One region of the Phyllobacterium sp. A18/5-2 genome, then DNA from elsewhere that is predicted to be linked to it. Evidence: predicted binding sites of a transcription regulator. Region 1 holds the regulator's gene; each other region holds the start of a gene.
What was found. The regulator PhoB, encoded in region 1, activates phosphate uptake and scavenging genes when phosphate is short. The targets are predictions, from matches to a motif close to TGTCATNNANCTGTCAT.
Positions count from the first base shown of each region.

Region 2: the regulator PhoB is predicted to act here: its motif matches at 2,180-2,196, upstream of N8E89_RS22095 (LTA synthase family protein).
Region 3: the regulator PhoB is predicted to act here: its motif matches at 1,538-1,554, upstream of N8E89_RS08305 (PhoX family protein).

Region 1 is NZ_CP104966.1:3,591,005-3,595,248, reverse strand. It holds gene pstA (phosphate ABC transporter permease PstA) at 1-687, shown strand, start outside; gene pstB (phosphate ABC transporter ATP-binding protein PstB) at 703-1,518, shown strand; gene phoU (phosphate signaling complex protein PhoU) at 1,541-2,272, shown strand; gene phoB (phosphate regulon transcriptional regulator PhoB) at 2,290-2,976, shown strand; gene N8E89_RS17900 (hypothetical protein) at 3,137-3,310, shown strand; partial or broken gene N8E89_RS17895 (LysR family transcriptional regulator) at 3,548-4,244, opposite strand, start outside.
Region 2 is NZ_CP104967.1:741,265-745,508, forward strand. It holds gene N8E89_RS22080 (ABC transporter permease) at 1-172, shown strand, start outside; gene N8E89_RS22085 (ABC transporter permease) at 169-954, shown strand; gene N8E89_RS22090 (alpha/beta hydrolase) at 1,133-1,945, shown strand; gene N8E89_RS22095 (LTA synthase family protein) at 2,238-4,163, shown strand.
Region 3 is NZ_CP104966.1:1,667,737-1,671,980, forward strand. It holds gene N8E89_RS08295 (HAD family hydrolase) at 1-421, shown strand, start outside; gene N8E89_RS08300 (threonine ammonia-lyase) at 515-1,504, shown strand; gene N8E89_RS08305 (PhoX family protein) at 1,623-3,605, shown strand; gene N8E89_RS08310 (hypothetical protein) at 3,819-4,001, opposite strand.

The DNA of each region.
Region 1 (4,244 bases):
CCCGAGCTTGCCGGTATCCGGGGCGCTTTGACCGGAACATTGTGGACGCTCGCCGTCACATTGATCCTTTGTTTGCCACTCGGCGTCGGCGCGGCGATTTACCTGGAAGAGTTCGCGCCTAAAAACCGGATCACCGAAGTCATCGAAATCAACATCAACAATCTTGCGGCTGTTCCATCGATCGTCTTCGGTTTGCTCGGATTGGCAATGTTCCTGAACTTTTTCGGTCTCCCAAGATCCGCGCCGTTGGTAGGCGGTCTGGTGCTGGCCTTGCTTGTCCTGCCGACAATAATTATCGCCTCGCGCGCTGCCCTGAGAGCTGTTCCGCCATCCATCAAAGAAGCAGCCCTTGGTGTCGGAGCATCACACCAGCAGGCCATCTTCCACCACGTGTTGCCCTTGGCCATGCCAGGTATCATGACAGGCACCATCATCGGCATGGCGCATGCTCTCGGTGAAACCGCTCCGCTGTTGATGATCGGCATGGTTGCCTTCATCGTTGACATACCGGGAGGTATTACAGAAGCGTCGACGGTGCTTCCAGTTCAGATCTATCTATGGTCTGATCTTCCGGAAGTTGCCTTCCAGGCCAAAACAGCCGCCGCGATCCTGGTACTGCTGGCATTTCTCTTCATCATGAACGCTTCAGCGATCATGCTACGTCGACGCTTCGAACGTCGTTGGTAAACGAGGTATAAGGACATGAACATGCTCACTGAAGTTGATGTGGAAAAGAAATTGTACGGCACCCCTGATCAGACCAACATCAAGATGCGCGGTAAAAACGTATCCGTATTTTACGGCGCGAAGCAGGCCCTGTTCGATGTCAACCTTGACATCAGGGAAAAGGAAGTCACGGCATTGATCGGACCCTCGGGCTGCGGCAAGTCCACTTTCCTCCGCTGTTTGAACCGTATGAACGATACGATTTCGATCTGCCGCATTACGGGCGACATCACTCTCGACAATCGTGATATTTACGATCCGAAAATCGACGTCGTTCAGTTGCGTGCGCAAATCGGGATGGTGTTCCAGAAGCCTAATCCTTTTCCGAAATCCATCTATGAAAACGTTGCTTACGGCCCGCGGATTCATGGTCTGGTCAAGGGCAAGGGCCACCTCGATGAGATCGTTGAAAAAAGTCTGCAGCGAGCAGGGCTTTTCACTGAGGTCAAGGACCGCTTGCATGACTCGGGAACGAGCCTTTCCGGCGGCCAGCAGCAACGCCTGTGCATTGCCCGCGCCATCGCCGTTAGCCCCGAAGTCATCCTGATGGATGAGCCGTGCTCCGCGCTGGATCCAATTGCCACTGCCAAGGTGGAGGAATTGATCGACGAACTGCGCGAGAACTACACGATCGTCATCGTTACGCATTCGATGCAGCAGGCCGCCCGCGTTTCGCAGCGGACAGCGATGTTCCATCTCGGCAATCTGGTTGAGGTGGGCGACACGGAAATGATGTTCACCAGCCCGTCGGAAAAGCGGACGCAGGACTATATTACCGGGCGCTTTGGTTGATCCCTGAAACGAGGACATGGACATGACAGAACATACAGCACAGCACACCGTCCGTTCCTACGACGAAGAACTGAAGTTCCTGGCGCACAAGATCGCGGAGATGGGCGGTCATGCAGAGCGTATGGTTGAACAGGCGGTTACGGCCATGGTCAATTCCGACAACGCGCTGGCACAGCGCGTGATTTCGGACGATCTTATTCTTGATGCTGGCCAGCGCGAGATTGACGAAAAAGCCATTACCATCATCGGCAAGCGCCAACCAATGGCGATTGATCTGCGTGAAGTGATAGGCACGATCCGCATTTCCTCCGATCTCGAACGCATCGGCGACCTTGGCAAGAACATCGCCAAGCGCGTCGTTGCCGTTACCGACACCCGCCAGACATTGTCGGTCTATCGCGGCTTGCAAACCATTGCGGAACTGGCACTGACGCAGCTGAAGGACGTGCTCGACGCCTACGCGACGCGCTCGGTACAGCAGGTAAACATTGTGCGCGAGCGGGATGACGAAATCGATGCGCTGTATACTTCGCTTTTTCGCGAGCTCCTGACATATATGATGGAGGATCCGCGCAATATCTCGGCCTGCACGCATCTTCTGTTCTGCGCCAAGAATATCGAGCGGATTGGCGACCATGCGACCAACATTGCCGAGACGGTATATTACATCGTCACTGGCTCGCAACTGCCGGCCGAGCGGCCGAAGGAAGACCAGACCCACAGCATCGTTGTCGATGAAGCCAGACAACCGTAATCCAGGATAAATGAGCCATGGCGATAGCCCCCAAAATCACCGTTGTGGAGGACGAGGAAGCTTTGAGCGTTCTTCTCCGGTACAATCTTGAAGCTGAAGGCTATGTTGTTGAGACAATCACGCGCGGCGATGAAGCGGAAATTGCCTTGCGGGAAAAGGTGCCGGACCTTCTAATCCTCGACTGGATGCTGCCCGGCCTTTCGGGAATCGAGCTCTGCCGGCGCCTCCGCGCACGTCGCGAAACGGAAATCCTGCCGATCATCATGCTGACGGCGCGCGGCGAGGAGAGTGAACGTGTCCGGGGGCTCTCTACGGGAGCCGACGATTACATGGTCAAGCCATTTTCGACGCCGGAACTTCTTGCTCGGATCAAATCCATGTTGCGGCGGGTCAATCCGAGCCTGTTGTCGCATGTGCTGAGCTTTGGTGACCTGAAGCTGGACCGCGAACAACACCGGGTATTCCGCAAGGAACGCGAATTGAAGCTTGGGCCGACTGAATTCCGCCTCCTGGAATTCCTGATGCAGTCTCCGGGACGCGTGTTCTCTCGTGGCCAGCTGCTCGACAATGTGTGGGGCGCTGATATCTATGTCGATGACCGAACCGTTGACGTGCATGTCGGCCGCTTGCGCAAGGCTATCAATATTGGCCGCTCGATCGATCCGATCCGGACTGTGCGCGGCGCTGGCTATTCTTTTGGTTGACGAAACTTTTTGTCACGTCCGTTGATCCAGTGGCCCGCGAATGGTGCTGCCAGTCCCACCTGCCAATAGCGCAACAGAAAACACGCCTGCCTTCCGAGGGAGGCCGCGATTTCATGCGGGTAAGCAAATTCCGCGGAATCCTCGCCCCCAGGTCGCGGCCGTGATCGAACTCAAGGCCGATGCCCGCCTGACTTTCGAGGTAAGTACACCGGACACACCCATGCAAGGCTTTGATGTGAACACGCTGGCGCTTGAACCTGATCGCTTTGTGCTCAATCTCGCCGCGCGCTCCGCCATTTGCAAGCCGAGGCATCAAGTGGCGATGCGGACCTGATGCGGTAGGCGGCGCGCTACTGGAGCGTTTTGGTGCCGAGACATTGAGTCTTCGATCCTGCAGGACTTCCCCTTCCGGACAGCGTATCGAAAAACGAGGTCAAGCCGAAGAGCGCCATTTGAAGGGACTCGTTTGGGATGCAACGCCACCACGGTCACCAATCGATATATCTTTATGGCGTTCAAGCGATGTGGTTTTACGCCAGCCATTACCAACCTCCCGATGCACCAAAAGCAGTTAGCGCAACGGACTCCATAGGGAGCTCTTCCAAGCCTTGAGTTCATGGAGGAAGACCTGCAGTTTCGCCGGCAAATAGCGTCGTGTCGGGTAGACGGCGTGCACGAAAATTTCTGGCGATGACCAGTCTGGCAGAAGACGAACGAGTTTGCCTTGTCGGATACGTTCGTCGCAATAGGTTGACGGCAGCAGGCCGATCCCATGCCCAAGATAGGTAAAAGCACTTATCGAATGGAAGTCCCTGCTTGATAAGGGTCCGGACACATGCAGTTTTACCGATTTGCGTCCGTTGACCAAATGCCATTCCGCCTCGTTGTTGCGGCCGTTGAGCAGAATGCACTGATGGTCTTTCAAATCCTCCGGTTTCACGGGGGGCGACCGGCCTTCGAGATAGCCTGGAGTAGCGACGACGTAGCGGACGCTCTTCCCTATTGTCTGGGTTACAATTGTCGAGATCCCGAAGTTCACCGAAACGAATGCCGACGTCAACGTTCTCTGCAATCAGATCGAGGAATAGGTTCGTGACGAAAAGGTCGACCTGTATCCGTGGGTACGTTTTCAGGAACGCGGAGAGAAAATCATAAAATGGCTCTTGACCCATGATCACCGGAACAGAGATTTTCAGCAGGCCTTCCGGCTCTTTCTGCGTCTGTGTCAGAACCCGCTCCGCGTCAAACAAGTGACTGAGGGGTTCGCC
Region 2 (4,244 bases), on a different replicon from region 1:
GCTGATCGGTGGTGCCAAGGACCAGATGATCAGTTCGGTGATTGCCTACTACGCGACGGGGGCCGCCAACTGGGGCATGGCCGGGGCGCTTGGACTGGTTCTCCTTTCGGCCACGTTGATCCTCTACGCGGTCTATCTCCGCCTCTCGTCAGAACGGGAGGCGCGTGCGTGAACGTGTTGCGTTTTTCCAAACTCGTCTTCGGTTCTGCGACCGTGTTCTTTCTCATTGCACCGCTGATTGCGATCCTGCCGCTCGCCTTCACCGACAGCGTCTTTCTCAATTACCCCATTCCGGGTTATTCGACCCGCTGGTTCGAAGAACTGTTCACCGCTGGCGTGTGGCAGCGCTCGATCATCAACAGCCTCATCATCGGTTGCGGTACCACCGTGCTCGCCACGGTTCTGGGGACCGTTGGTGCCCTCGGACTTCGCGACAGGCAGCTTTCGCTGGCGCTCGCGACCATCAAGACGATTTTTCTGCTGCCAATGGTGGTGCCGGCGGTGGTGCTCGGCGTCGGCATGCAGCTCATGTTTGCGCGCTACGGTCTGACCAACACCTATCTTGGGGTGATCATCGCCCACACCGTGGTGGCCGTGCCCTTTGTCGTCGTCAACGTCCTGGCCGTCTTGCAAGGGATCGATCGCCGACTGGAGCAGGCCGCAGCCAGCCTCGGCGCAGCACCCGTTACGGTGCTCAAACAAGTCACCTTGCCGCTGGCGCTCCCCGGCATCGTCTCGGGAGCTGTTTTCGCCTTTGCAACGTCGTTGGACGAAGTCGTGCTCACACTGTTTGTGGCCGGCCCAAACCAGCGCACGCTCGCACGGCAAATGTTCTCGACGATTCGGGAAAACATCAGCCCTGCAATCGCGGCCGCAGCCTTCGTTTTCATTGTCGGCACGGTCTTGATTGCGGTCGTTCTGAATTTTTCGCGAGGCACCAAACAGGCGAATTGATAGCCATCATTGAACCTTTCGCGCCCAGGCGGTGAAGTCCTGGCCGCTTTTATCGAAACGCCGTATATCTGAGCCGTTCCAGTTTTCAGGCGTCAAGCCCGACGTACTCGGAAAACGCATCGAGTTGCGGCTGACGAGGTTCTTGACATTTGACTGACCTGCGGGTGGATAGGTTGTCGTGAGCACTACAAAACTCCTGCTGAGCTTGCCGCTGATGGTGGCTTTTGCCTACGTGTTGCTTGTCGGCCTGGTGTATCTTTCACAGCGCAGCCTCCTTTATCCCGGCGCCAGCCCGACCCCTGCTCCACTGCACGCAAGCTGGGGTGAAAACGTTTCCATCAGGACGCCCGACGGAGAGACGCTTCATGCACTCTACGCTCAGGGCGAAGCTGGCAGGCCTTCAGTGCTGTTCTTTCTCGGCAATGCTGACCGGGTCAGCAACTACGGCTTCCTCGCAAAGGCGCTGGCCGCGCGCGGCATTGGCCTGCTGGCGATTTCCTATCGCGGCTATCCGGGATCGACCGGCTCGCCGAGCGAAATCGGGCTACTGACTGACGGCATTGCTGCGTTCGACTGGCTTTCGGTTCGCTCCCAAGGCGAGATCGTCGTGCTCGGCCAGTCGCTGGGCAGCGGCGTCGCCGTCAACACGGCCGGACAAAGGCCGGCTGTCGCCGTCATCCTTGTGTCGGCCTATCTGTCGGTTCTGTCGCTCGCCCAGACGCATTACCCGTTCTTTCCGGTTGCGCTGCTGATCAAGGACCCTTTTCACTCAGATCTCAAAATTGCGAAGGTGAGGCAACCGAAACTGTTCATCCACGGCCGGCGTGACGACATCATCCCGCTGTCCTCGGGCGAGGCATTATATCAGACCGCTTCGCAGCCAAAGCAGATGCTGATCTACGACGATTCTGGTCACAATGATATTTGGGACGAGCGCATGGTTGCCGATGTCATCGCCTTTGTGGAGGCGCTAAAAACCGGTACATATTGAGTTCGCTAGCGCAAATCCACGGCAGCGGGGTCTTCAGATGCCTTGGATTGCGGCAGAACCGGCCTGCCTGGTGCTGTATCGGTAGCGGCATCATCAAACATTGCACCCTCCTTGACAGGCCAGGCGAACAATTGGTCACGCTATTGAACGCTTATGTGACAGCGTCTGTGCATTCGTGATCGGTTCTTGCCGAAGCGATGGCATTCCTCGTTTTCACATTGCCCACGCTGTTATATGACAATTTGATGACGATTATGTAACGACCATCGTCGCCAACAGCGGGAGACAGCTATTGGCCGAGAGAGTACGGCAGATCAAACTGGAAACGGAGGGCATTGAGCGACCGGAAAAAAACTCCGCCTTGTTGCGCGCGCTCACGCGATCATTGCGTGTTGCCGACTATCTTATCGCAACATGCGTGCTGTCAACGATCCTGGTCTTTCTGATTGAAATCATCGCGCGCGCTTCTCTTGTGGACACAATGGCGTTCTTTGAACAGACAAATCGCCCGGCATGGACGACTGTCGGCATCTATGCGTGCATCGTCATTGCTCTTGATGCGGTTTTGGGACGCTCGCACCACGGGCTGCTGTGGATCGCGCCCCTTGCCTTGCTGTTTGCATGGATCGGGCGGCAGAAAGTGCTCTATCTTGGCGACCCGATTTATCCGTCTGATTTTCTCTATTCGCGCCAGCTCGTTGACCTGTTTCCCCTTCTTGCGCGCGAGCGGCCTTGGACGGCAGTTGGTATTGTCATGGCGGCTGTCATCGCCCCGCTTCTACTTGTCTTCCTCTGGCGCAGCTTACGCTGCCGCGCACTGCCTTTGAACGTCAAGGCAAGGCTCTGGCGACTTGGGATCACCATGCCCTTGCTGGCGGTTTTTGTTTCTGCGATGGATCATTCCATGTTTTCCTGGACGCGGGACCGTCTGCGGGTCCTGCCCATCATGTGGGACCAAAAAGAAAACTATGCATATAACGGCTTTACGATGGCCTTCGCGCTCAACGTTCCAATGGCCAATGTCACAGCACCAGAAGGTTATTCGCAGCAGGCAATCGAGGCGATTGGAGCGCCGTCGCCTGCGCATTTTACCGCCTCGGATCAGCCCGACATCATCATGGTCATGAGCGAATCGTTCTGGGATCCAACCCGGTTGCCCAAAGTGAATTTCAATCGCGACCCCATTCCTGCTGTGCGCGCCAATCAGACTGGTGCAATCTTTTCGCCTGAATTTGGCGGAATGACCGCCAATGTGGAATTCGAGGCGCTTACGGGCTTCTCCAATGCGTTCCTGCCCTATGGCAGCATCCCATACCAGCAATATGTGCGACAGCCATTGCCCTCGCTGGCGACATTCTTGAAAAGCGCTGGCTATGTGACCAAGGCAATCCATCCTTTTCGCCAATGGTTCTGGAATCGGCGCAACGTTTATGCGGCCTTGGGTTTCGACACCTTCATGTCTGAGGAAGATCTGCCAAAGCTTGCCGAACGCGGCCCGCTTGTGTCCGATCAGGCCCTGACTGAAGAGATCATCAGGCAAGCAGACGAGATGCAACAGCCGTTTTTCGTCTTCGCCGTCACGTTGCAAGGCCATGGTCCATACGAACCGAACCGGTACAAGGATCCGTCGATCGATGTGTCGACACCGGCCGGCGAAGCCGCACGCGCGACAATTGGCACCTTCGCCGAAGGTGTATCGGATGCCGATAGCAGCCTCAGGTATTTGATGAATTGGGCCAATAGACGCAGCCGTCCCACGATCCTCGTTTTCTTTGGCGATCATCTGCCTCCGCTCGGAGAGGCTTACGTCGCAACTGGCTATATGAGAATGCGGGTCGCCGATCGGCGGGCGCCACTTTCAGACATGCTCAAACAGCATGAGACGCCTCTGGTCATCTGGTCGAACCGCACCGGGACAGATTTTGGTGTCGGCACGGTCAGCCCCGTATTCCTTCCCTTGCATGTGCTCGAACTTGCCGGCATTGTTCACCCCTATTACACGGGTTTTCTCGGTTCGGTCCGCGACCATTACAAAGTCATCGACCGGCACATTCTGTGGTCTTCCAACGGCGAGGCCAAGGAAAATTGGGCGGCAAACCCGCATATAAATCCCTGGATTGGAAATTTTCGCCTGCTGCAATACGACATGATGTTCGGCGCACAGCACGGTATGAATAGGTTCTTCCCCGAAATGAATGCACAGCCCCCAGCGATGTGAGACGAGGCACGTCGGCTCCTCTTGATGCCGCCATGGAATCGCAACGAAAAAGAGGAGATGCCACGACCAACAATTCCGGAG
Region 3 (4,244 bases), 1.8 Mb from region 1:
CGCCGTCGGCATTGACGGCCTGCAAGTAACGCTGGAAGCCCTGGTCAAGCAGGGCTTTGTGCTCGGCATCGCCACGAATGATTCGGAAGCGGGTGCGCGGGCCACCGCCGAAGCGCTCGGCCTGACGGCATTGTTCAGCGTGATCATCGGCTATGATTCCGTAGCGCGCGCCAAGCCCCACGCCGATCAGCTGCATCTGTTTGCCGCGAAGACTGGTCTGGCGCCTGCCGCCATCGCCATGGTCGGCGATAATGCCCATGATCTTGAGATGGCCCATGCTGCGGGCGCGGGCCTTGCCGTTGGCGTGCTCTCCGGCAACAGCACGCTCGACGACCTTGGCCCGCTCAGCGATGCCATTCTGGGCTCGATTGCTGAACTGCCGCAGTATCTGGCGCATCGGGAGAATTCCGCGCCGGCGTAAGCCGTCAATTGCCATGATGACAATGATTTGGATGCTTGAAGCCATTCATGGTGCTATCAATTCGCTATCATCATAGCTTGAAGCGAGGGCAGCATGGATAGTCAGGGTTTTGCCGTTGGAATAGCCGACGTGGAGGCTGCCGCGACGCGGCTGGAAGGTCAGCTTGTACGCACCCGGCTCATTGAATCCGAGGCCTTGAACGCCCGTTACGATGCACGCATCCTCTTCAAGCCTGAATGCCTGCAGCGTACCGGCTCGTTCAAGTTTCGCGGCGCCTATAATCGGATCAGCCAGTTCACCCCGAAGGAGCGCGAGCGTGGCATCGTGGCGTTTTCCTCAGGTAACCATGCGCAAGGTGTCGCCAGTTCCGCCCGGCTTTTCGGCATCAAGGCCGTCATCATCATGCCGAGCGATGCACCGCAGACCAAGATCGCCAATACCCGGTCCTACGGCGCGGAAGTTGTCTTTTTCGACCGCTACAGCGAAAGCCGCGAGGCGGTGGCGGTACCATACATTGAAGAGCGTGGCATGGTTCTGGTGCCGCCCTATGACGACCCGTCCATCATGGCGGGGCAGGGCACGATTGGTCTTGAACTCATTGCCGAGGCCGGGGAACGCGGATTGACGCTTGATGAGCTATTCGTACCAAGCGGTGGTGGCGGTCTCATCAGCGGTATTTCGGTTGCCGTCAAGGCGGGCTCGCCGCAAACGCGCATTTGGGGTGTTGAGCCGGAAAATTTCGATGATCTGCGCCGCTCGCTCATTGCCGGCGAACGCGTAACCAACGAGACGGGTCACCGTTCGATCTGTGATGCGATTCTCACGCCGCAGCCGGGCGTGCTGACCTTCCCGATCAACAAGCACAATCTTGCGGGCGGCATAGCCGTTTCCGACAGCGCCGTGAGGGCTGCCATGCGTGATGCCGCCAACCATCTGAAGCTGATTGTGGAGCCGGGCGGATGTGTCGCGCTTGCAGCGCTGGCGGCTGGTGAGGTCGATATCAGGGGCAAGACCGTTGCGGTGGTTCTTTCCGGCGGCAATGTGGATCTCGACATCTATGGCGGGCTGATCGCGGCTGCTTGAACTATGGTCGCAAGTGGGGAGAAACAACGGAACTGTCATCATATTGTTACTCTGCCGTCATAGCGGGTCGATACGGTTGAAATCCGTTCTCCCAGCCAGATAGCCAGAGGTAAGCGCCATGAACGACCAATTTCAGACATTCCGCACCAGCCTGCTCGAGGAAAATGACGGTCCCGGCCACAACCCGACCGACAATGCCACCATGGGCGAACTCATTGCCGCGCGGTTTTCGCGCCGCGGCTTCCTGAAGGGCTCGCTTGCCGTTTCCGCCATTGCCGCCACCGTAAGCCCGATGGCGCTGATGCTTGCCGATGACGCGCGCGCCGGGAGCAAGTCGGCCTTCACGTTCGAGGAAGTCGAGGCAGGTATTGACGAAAAACACCATGTCGCTGCCGGCTACGATGCCGATGTGCTTCTCCGCTGGGGCGATGCACTCTTTCCGGATTCGCCAGAGTTCGATCCTTTGAACCAGACGCCGGAAGCCCAGGCCAAGCAGTTCGGCTACAACAATGATTATGTCGGCTACATTCCGGTCGACGGTTCCTCCGAGCATGGCATCCTCGTCGTCAACCATGAATACACCAATGAACATCTGATGTTCCCCGGCATCGTCAAGGTTGTCGAGGGCAAGCTTGAGGTTGCACCGGCAGACCAGAAGCGTGTCGATATCGAGATGGCTGCCCATGGCGGCACCGTCGTCGAGATCAGGAAGACCGGCGGCAAGTGGCAGGTCGTCAAGGACGGCAAGCTTAACCGCCGCATCACCGCCAATACGGAAATGCAATTGTCTGGTCCCGTTGCCGGGCATGACCGCGTCAAGACCAATGCCGATAGCTCCGGCAAGAAAGTCTTCGGCATGATCAATAATTGTTCAGGCGGCGTCACACCCTGGGGCACCTACGTGTCGGGTGAAGAAAACATTCACGGCTATTTCCTCGGAAAACTGCCGGAGGACAGCAAGGAAGCCGCCAATTACAAGCGCATGGGCATTCCGGAAGGCGTCTATGACTGGGGCAATTTCCACGACCGCTTCGATCTGTCGAAGGACCCGAATGAGGCCAATCGTTTCGGCTGGGTGGTCGAGATCGATGTGAACGATCCCAATTCCATCCCGAAGAAACGTACGGCCATGGGCCGTTTCAAGCATGAGGGTGCCGATTCCATCGTCGCCAAGGATGGCCGTGTCGTCTTCTATCTCGGCGATGATGAGCGTTTCGATTACGTCTATAAATTCGTCACCGCCGGCAAGTTCAATCCGGATGACCGTGCCTCCAATCTCGATCTTCTCGATGAAGGCACGCTCTACGTCGCCAAATTCGATGTCGACGGCACGATCGCCTGGCTGCCGGTTGTCTTCGGTGAGGGCCCCCTGACCGAAGCCAATGGCTTCCACTCGCAGGCCGATGTCTTGATCGAAACCCGCCGCGCCGGCGATTTGCTCGGCGCGACCAAGATGGATCGCCCTGAAGATATTGGCCCGAACGGCGTCAATGGCAAAGTCTATGTCATGCTCACCAACAACACCAAGCGCAAGGACGACCAGGTCGACCCAGTCAATCCGCGCGCCAAGAACGCCTTCGGTCATATTGTCGAGATTGCCGAGGAAGATGGCAATTTCGCTGCCACCAAGGGCAAATGGGAAATACTGCTGAAATGCGGTGACCCGTCCGTCGCCGATGTGGGTGCTTCTTTCTCCACCGACACGACGAAAAACGGCTGGTTCGGCATGCCCGATAATTGCGCGGTCGATGCGGATGGCCGTCTTTGGGTTTCCACCGACGGCAATTCGCCGAAGGAAACCGGGCGCACCGACGGCATCTGGGCAGTGGATACGGAAGGCGCAGCACGCGCCACGTCGAAGCTGTTCTTCCGTGTTCCCGTAGGCGCCGAAATGTGCGGCCCGCTCATGCTGCCCGATATGGCAACCATGATGGTTGCGGTCCAGCATCCTGGCGATGGCGGCGAGGATTGGAAGCCCTTCGGCCGTCCATCGTACTATGAGGACCTTTCGACCCGCTGGCCGGATTTCAAGGACAACATGCCGGTGCGTCCGTCGGTCCTCGCCATCACCAAAAAGGGCGGCGGCAAGATCGGGGTTTGAGTGGTCAATTCGTGGTTTGACGAACGAGTGGTTCGATTTTGCGATGCACCTCCCTCTCCGTCATCCTCGGGCTTGGCCCGAGGACCCACGACAAAGAAACGGTCCCGTTTCCATAAACTCGACGGGATCCAGCCGCGTACTCGTAATATACGCTCCATTGAGGGCAGCGATGCTCACGCCGCCCCCCAACAATCTGAGGGGGCTCGTTGAGCACTACTGCTTTGCCACCACGGTCTCAGCCGGTTTTTCCCGTCCGAGATTCTGCAGCTCGATATCGGTGATCGCCACCTTACCGCTCTCCTTGGGGAAGGTCAGCTTCAGCTCTTTGAGCTTGGTCATATCGACCCCCTCGAAGGCCCTCAGCGGGATCGCAACCATGTTCAGGAGTGTCTTCACTTGGTCATCGGCGAAGGGCGTATTGCGGAATCGTTCGTCATGGGACGTCCGTCATCCTTTGACCTTGGGGCCAGATAGAGCGCATCGCTGAAATCGCTCGCCATGAGGGTAGCAGAATTGCCGGCGCTGTCGGCAAGTGTGACCTCGGCCTCCTGACCGATCGGCTGTACCACCGCAAGGCGGAAGGTCAGGGTGTCATACCCTGTTATGGAAAGGCCGGTGAGGTCGGTCACGACCGAAGCG